DNA from 2 places in the Enterobacter sp. Taxon_8 genome. Region 1 is predicted to be linked to the other one. Evidence: predicted binding sites of a transcription regulator. Region 1 holds the regulator's gene; the other holds the start of a gene.

Region 1 (3,419 bases):
TACCTCCTGCGGGTGGTGCAGGCTCACGGAGATATGTTCCTGTAGATCCAGCCCGACCTGGAAGGTGCGCAGCAGGCGTTTGTACTCGTGGTTCTTGTTGGCGGCGAGCATGTGTAGCTGCTGATAGCACTGGCTTATGAGATCCACCACCTTCTGCTGGCGCGTCAGCAGCGGCGGTAAGGATTTTTCCGGATCGGTATGCTGGGTGAGCAGGGTGTATTTGGCCTCGCAGTAATCCGCAAGCTGCACATAGAGCAGGCTCAGGGATTCGCGCAGCGGCTGTTCCCGCCACAGCCAGAACCAAAACCAGTTAAACAGCCCGTACCAGAGCGTCCCCAGAGCGTAGATCAGCAGCGGCTCCCACACCGGCATATTCCCGGCGAGACTCAGCGTGAAGATGGCCGCAATCAGCGACGCGGGAAGCAGGCGGGCGTGCAGCGAACTGATTTCCGCCGTGACGCCGAGGGTCATCGCCAGCACGGTCAGGATCAGCGGCAGCGGGATATCACGAGCCAGTAAAAGCTGTACGGCGAGGCTACAGCCCGCAAACAGGCAGCCGCCAACGATCAGGCGTTTGAAAAAGCGCTTATGCGGCGTGTCCAGACCGGCGATGTTGCAGCAGGCGGGCACGAGGGAAAACAGCAGGCCCTGCTGAAGATGTCCGAGGATCAGGCCTATGGCCACAGGAAGACACAACACCAGCGTTTGTCGCAGTGCGTAGTTAACTTCCGGGTGATAGATCAGCCTGCGCCACATGGGGAGTAGAGACAAAAACGGCGTGACACCTTGCGATGGCACGCCGTTTAAGCGGAATTAACGCGTTCCGTAGACCACGATGGTTTTACCGTGGGCGGAGATCAGGTTTTGATCTTCCAGCATTTTCAGGATACGGCCTACTGTTTCACGGGAGCAACCGACGATCTGACCAATTTCCTGACGGGTAATTTTAATTTGCATGCCGTCCGGGTGGGTCATGGCGTCTGGCTGTTTCGCCAGGTTCAGCAGGGTTTGTGCGATACGGCCGGTAACGTCCAGGAAGGCGAGGTTACCCACTTTCTCTGAGGTGACCTGCAGACGGCGTGCCATCTGGGAAGAAAGACGCATCAGAATGTCAGGATTAACCTGAATCAGCTGACGGAACTTCTTGTAAGAAATTTCAGCCACTTCACATGCTGTCTTTGCACGAACCCAGGCGCTACGTTCCTGGCCCTCTTCAAACAGGCCCAGTTCACCGATGAAATCGCCCTGGTTCAGATAAGAAAGGATCATCTCTTTCCCTTCTTCATCTTTGATCAGCACTGCCACCGAGCCTTTAACGATGTAATACAACGTTTCCGCTTTTTCACCCTGGTGAATCAGCGTGCTCTTTGATGGGTACTTATGAATGTGGCAATGAGACAAGAACCATTCGAGAGTCGGGTCTGTTTGCGGTTTGCCAAGCACCATGCGCTGTTATCCTCTGTTATAAGCTGTCACCAGAGTCATCAGATGCATCCGGACTCTGGGGTTGCAATCGAATTCTTACCCATACCCTGGGAAGTCGGCTACCGTAACGTTTCGCAGCCAGTAAAGTTTGATGTCCTCTGCATACATGTGTAACGTCAATGTATTACTGTAGCATCCAGAGTGTTTTAGCATAGCTTTCGCCGCGTGTCTCCTGGTGTCTCGCTTCAGCATGATGCAGGTCGCCTTCCATTGCGAGAAATGTAACGCACGCGTAATCTGTCACCAAAAATGCAACGTTGGAGTTTAAGAATATGCAAGCGCGCGTGAAATGGGTTGAAGGTTTAACGTTCCTGGGCGAATCCGCGTCAGGGCACCAGATTTTAATGGACGGTAACTCCGGCGATAAAGCGCCAAGCCCAATGGAAATGGTGCTGATGGCGGCAGGCGGATGCAGCGCCATTGACGTGGTGTCGATTCTGCAAAAAGGTCGTCATGACGTGACGGATTGTGAGGTTAAACTCACCTCAGAACGGCGTGAAGAGGCGCCACGTCTGTTCACCCATATTAACCTGCACTTTGTGGTCACAGGTAAAGAACTAAAAGACGCGGCGGTCTCGCGTGCGGTGGATCTGTCTGCGGAGAAGTACTGCTCTGTGGCATTAATGCTGGAGAAAGCGGTAAAAATCACGCATTCGTATGAAGTGATCGAGGCGTGATTGATGGGGCATCGTGCGTGTTGATGCCCTCACCCTAACCCTCTCCCACAGGGAGAGGGAACATGCTCACGCAATCTGCTTCCCTTCCATCAGTCGCTCCACCAGCGGCGTCATGATGAGCTCCATCGCCAGCCCCATTTTTCCGCCCGGCACGACCAATGTATTCATGTGCGAAATAAACGAGCCCTGCAGCATGGCCAGTAGCCAGGGGTAATCAATGCCTTCGAGATTGCGGAAATGGATCACCACAAAGCTCTCATCCAGGGATGGGATACTTTTGGCGGCAAACGGGTTGGAGGTATCCACCGTCGGCACGCGCTGGAAGTTGATATGGGTGCGGGAGAACTGCGGCGTCAGGAAGTTGATGTAATCTTCCATGGAGCGTACCACCGAGTCCATTACCGCCTCTCGCGAATGGCCACGTTCGCTCATGTCGCGCGTCAGCTTCTGGATCCACTCCAGGTTCACGATAGGGACCACACCGACCAGCAGGTCCACGTGGCGCGCCACATCGTGTTGCGGGGTGACCACGCCGCCGTGTAATCCTTCGTAAAACAGGACGTCAGTGGGTTCCGGCAGCGGTTGCCATGGGGTAAAGGTTCCCGGCACCTGATTCCAGGGAACGGCTTCATCATAGGTATGCAGATACTTGCGGGACTGCCCTTTGCCGCTCTGACCATACTCGATAAAGGTTTGTTCCAGCAGGCCGAAGTCGTTGGCCTCCGGGCCGAAGTAGCTGATGTGTTTACCCAGATCGCGCGCCTTACGGATGGCCATGTCCATTTCAGGACGCGTGTAGCGGTGAAAGCTGTCGCCCTCGACCTCCGCCGCACGGAGATTCAGCTGGGCGAAAATCTTGCGAAATGCGAGGCTTGTGGTGGTGGTTCCCGCACCACTCGACCCCGTAACGGCTATAACCGGATGTCTGGCAGACATAGCAACTCCCTGACTGAAAAGGGTGGAAGATCAGCCGTGAAACGCGTTGCGGGGCATGATATTGACCGTCTCATGCAGTTCTGACCACACCAGCACCACGTCGCCGCTTTTCAGCTGGCGCTTTACATCGTTGACCTTTTGCTCAAGCGAGCGTTCCTGTTCACCATAATCGGTGCCTTCGCGTAATACAAAGCTTTCAATCAGATTATCGAGCGTTTCGGGAGCCAGATCCTGCCAGGGAATAATCATTTTGCACCGTCCAGATAAGGGGTTAGCCAGTCAGGAATACGCGCCTCAAGCCACATTTTCGGGCGGCGCAGC
Region 2 (3,419 bases), 1.8 Mb from region 1:
GGCAAGGTAACCAGCCAGGTGGTGCATTTTGAGCTGCGCTTCCCGAACGAGAAAGAGCAGGCGTCGCTGATGATCAATGCCGATGCGCCGATCTATGACTTCATTCGCCTGCGTTTGCTGAACGGTGAACCTATGTCGCTGGATTCCACGGTGATGCCGATGAATCTGGTGCCGGGCCTGACGAAAAATCATCTTGAAGGTTCAGTGTTCCAGTACGTGCAGGAGACGCTGGGGCTGAAAATTATGGGGTCGTATCGGGTGGTGCGGGCGCTTAAGCCCAGCGCGCTGGACAGGGAGCATCTGGTCTGCGAGGAAACCGATCCGGTTCTGGAGGTGGAGCAGGTCATTTATCTGGAAGATGGCACAGCGCTGGAGTATGCCCACTGTCACTATCGGTACGACCACGGCGGGATTGTGATCGTGAATAACGGGTAAAAAAAAGCGGGCAACGAGGCCCGCTTTTTTAATGCTTCTCTATCAGTTCAAACGCACCGGCATACCGGAGCGGTTCTGCACGGCCTGGTCAACAATCGCCGTTTCTACGTCAGGCTGAGAAGTCACCGCCTGTACCGCGCTGTTCAGCGTAACAGGGACGACTTCGTTGTTGTTGATCTGGTCTTCGCTGGTGGACAGCGGGTTGTGCACTTCGATGTAGCGGCTGCCGTCTGGCTCAGAGGTCGCTTTCACCGGTTCGTTGATGAACTGCACGCGCGTACCGACCGGCACGTTTTCGAACAGGAATTTAATGTCATCGTTACGCAGGCGCACGCAGCCGTGGCTCACGCGCAGGCCGATACCGAAGTTGGCGTTAGTACCGTGGATAGCGTACAGGCGACCAATGTACAGGGCATACAGACCCATCGGGTTATCCGGGCCTGCCGGTACTACGGCTGGCAGCGGTTCGCCCGCAGCGATGTATTCCGCGTGCATTTTGGCAGTCGGCGTCCAGGTTGGGCCCGCTTTCTTACGCTCGACTTTCGTGGTCCAGTTCATCGGGGTGTCTTTACCCAGCTGGCCGATACCGATTGGCAGCACGATAACGGTGTTGGTGCCTTTCGGGTAGTAATACAGACGCATTTCGGCACTGTTAATCACGATACCTTCATGAACGGTATCCGGCAGGATCAGCTGCTGAGGAATATTCAGCACGGTACCCGCTTTTGGCAGATACGGGTCAACGCCCGGGTTTGCTTCCAGCATGTTAGACAGGCCCAGCTGGTACTGCGCCGCGAAATACTCCAGCGGCTGAGAGTTACCTTCTGGTACCGTCACAACCTGGTTCTGGCCTACCAGACGGCTACCGTCTGTTGGCAGGGGATACGTCACCGCAGACGCGGTCTTACAAAAACCTACTACGGCTAACGCCGCCGCAAAAAGCGTTGTTAATTTCATGTTCATGTTGTGCGAGGTATCTAAGCCATTCTGGCGATGAGTTGATAAGTCTGAATCTGTGATGGGAGCGCATTATATGTGCATTCCCGCTAACAGGGAATTCAGATGTGTACGAAATCACATTTTTTTCGATTTTGTTAAAGTTTAGTGGATTGCCGCAACACGGGATCTCAATTCGGAATTGTGGCATAATGCCATGTTTATCACACTTTTCGCAGGAATCTCCCCGTGTTAGTTACCAGCAACGTCACTATGCAGTTTGGCAGTAAGCCGCTGTTCGAAAACATTTCCGTCAAATTTGGCGGCGGCAACCGTTACGGCCTGATTGGTGCCAACGGTAGCGGAAAATCCACCTTTATGAAGATCCTCGGCGGCGATCTGGAGCCGACCCTCGGCAACGTCTCGCTCGACCCTAACGAGCGTATCGGTAAGCTGCGTCAGGATCAGTTCGCCTTCGAAGAGTTCACCGTGCTCGACACCGTGATCATGGGGCACGCGGAGCTGTGGGAAGTGAAGCAGGAGCGCGATCGCATTTACGCGCTGGCCGAAATGAGCGAAGAAGATGGCTATAAGGTGGCCGATCTGGAAACGCAGTACGGCGAGATGGACGGTTACTCTGCGGAAGCGCGCGCGGGCGAGCTGCTGCTGGGCGTGGGGATCCCTGTTGAACAACATTACGGCCCGATGAGCGAAGTCGCGCCAGGCTGGAAGCTGCGTGTGCTGCTGGCACAGGCGCTGTTCTCTAACCCGGACATCCTGCTGCTCGACGAACCGACGAACAACCTGGACATCGACACCATCCGCTGGCTGGAGCAGACGCTGAACGATCGCGACAGCACCATGATCATCATCTCGCACGACCGTCACTTCCTGAATATGGTCTGTACGCACATGGCGGATCTGGACTACGGCGAGCTGCGCGTGTATCCGGGCAACTACGACGAGTACATGACGGCGGCCACCCAGGCGCGTGAACGTCTGCTGGCGGACAACGCCAAGAAGAAAGCGCAGATTGCCGACCTGCAGTCCTTCGTCAGCCGCTTCAGCGCTAACGCCTCTAAATCGCGTCAGGCGACCTCGCGCGCCCGTCAGATTGATAAAATCAAGCTGGAAGAGGTTAAAGCCTCCAGCCGTCAAAACCCGTTCATCCGCTTCGAGCAGGACAAGAAGCTGTTCCGTAACGCGCTGGAAGTGGAAGCTCTTACCAAAGGCTTCGATGAAGGCCCGCTGTTTAAAAACTTCAACCTGCTGCTGGAAGTGGGCGAGAAGATTGCCATTCTGGGCGCCAACGGCGTGGGTAAGTCCACCATGCTGAAAACCCTGGTCGGCGAACTGCAGCCGGACAACGGCACCGTAAAATGGTCCGAAAACGCGCAGATTGGTTACTACGCGCAGGACCATGAATATGAGTTCGAGAATGACCTGACCGTCTTCGACTGGATGAGCCAGTGGAAGCAGGAAGGCGACGACGAGCAGGCGGTACGCAGCATTCTGGGTCGTCTGCTGTTCAGCCAGGACGACATCAAGAAGCCGGCTAAAGTGCTTTCCGGTGGTGAGAAGGGACGCATGCTGTTCGGCAAGCTGATGATGGAAAAACCAAACATCCTGGTGATGGACGAACCGACTAACCACCTGGATATGGAATCGATCGAATCCCTGAACATGGCGCTGGAGATGTATCAGGGCACCCTGATCTTCGTCTCTCACGACCGTGAGTTCGTCAGCTCCCTGGCGACCCGCGTGATCGAAATTACGCCAGAGCGCGTGGTGGACTTCACCGGTAACTACGAAGATTACCTGCGCAGCAAAGGTATCGACGGCTAAAAAAAAGCCCGGTGGCGCTTCGCTTACCGGGCCGACGGGTGACGTTGTAGGCCGGGTAAGGCGAAGCCGCCACCCGGCAATCTTCAGAGCACCCACTCACTCCCTTCAACCCCGTTCACCCGCAGCGTACGTTTCTCCCCCGCCGGTAACGACACTTTCAGCGCTTTCCACGCTGGACGATAATCCCCGCGCGCGTTCACCTT

Evidence for each region. Region 1 encodes CRP, which controls carbon source genes, mostly activating them, when cyclic AMP is high. Its sites were predicted from a motif close to ATGTGANNNNNNTCACAT; they were not measured.
Region 2: the regulator CRP is predicted to act here: its motif matches at 1,584-1,601, upstream of AC4IBF_RS14905 (ABC-F family ATPase).

What each region holds. Positions count from the first base shown of each region.
Region 1 is NZ_CM177989.1:394,343-397,761, forward strand. It holds gene AC4IBF_RS01785 (YccS/YhfK family putative transporter) at 1-756, opposite strand, end outside; gene crp (cAMP-activated global transcriptional regulator CRP) at 814-1,446, opposite strand; gene AC4IBF_RS01795 (OsmC family protein) at 1,758-2,162, shown strand; gene AC4IBF_RS01800 (phosphoribulokinase) at 2,229-3,098, opposite strand; gene AC4IBF_RS01805 (YheU family protein) at 3,129-3,347, opposite strand; gene AC4IBF_RS01810 (hydrolase) at 3,344-3,419, opposite strand, start outside.
Region 2 is NZ_CM177989.1:3,127,417-3,130,835, reverse strand. It holds gene AC4IBF_RS14915 (GntR family transcriptional regulator) at 1-435, shown strand, start outside; gene ldtB (L,D-transpeptidase) at 478-1,398, opposite strand; gene AC4IBF_RS14905 (ABC-F family ATPase) at 1,621-3,216, shown strand; gene AC4IBF_RS14900 (glycoside hydrolase family 31 protein) at 3,300-3,419, opposite strand, start outside.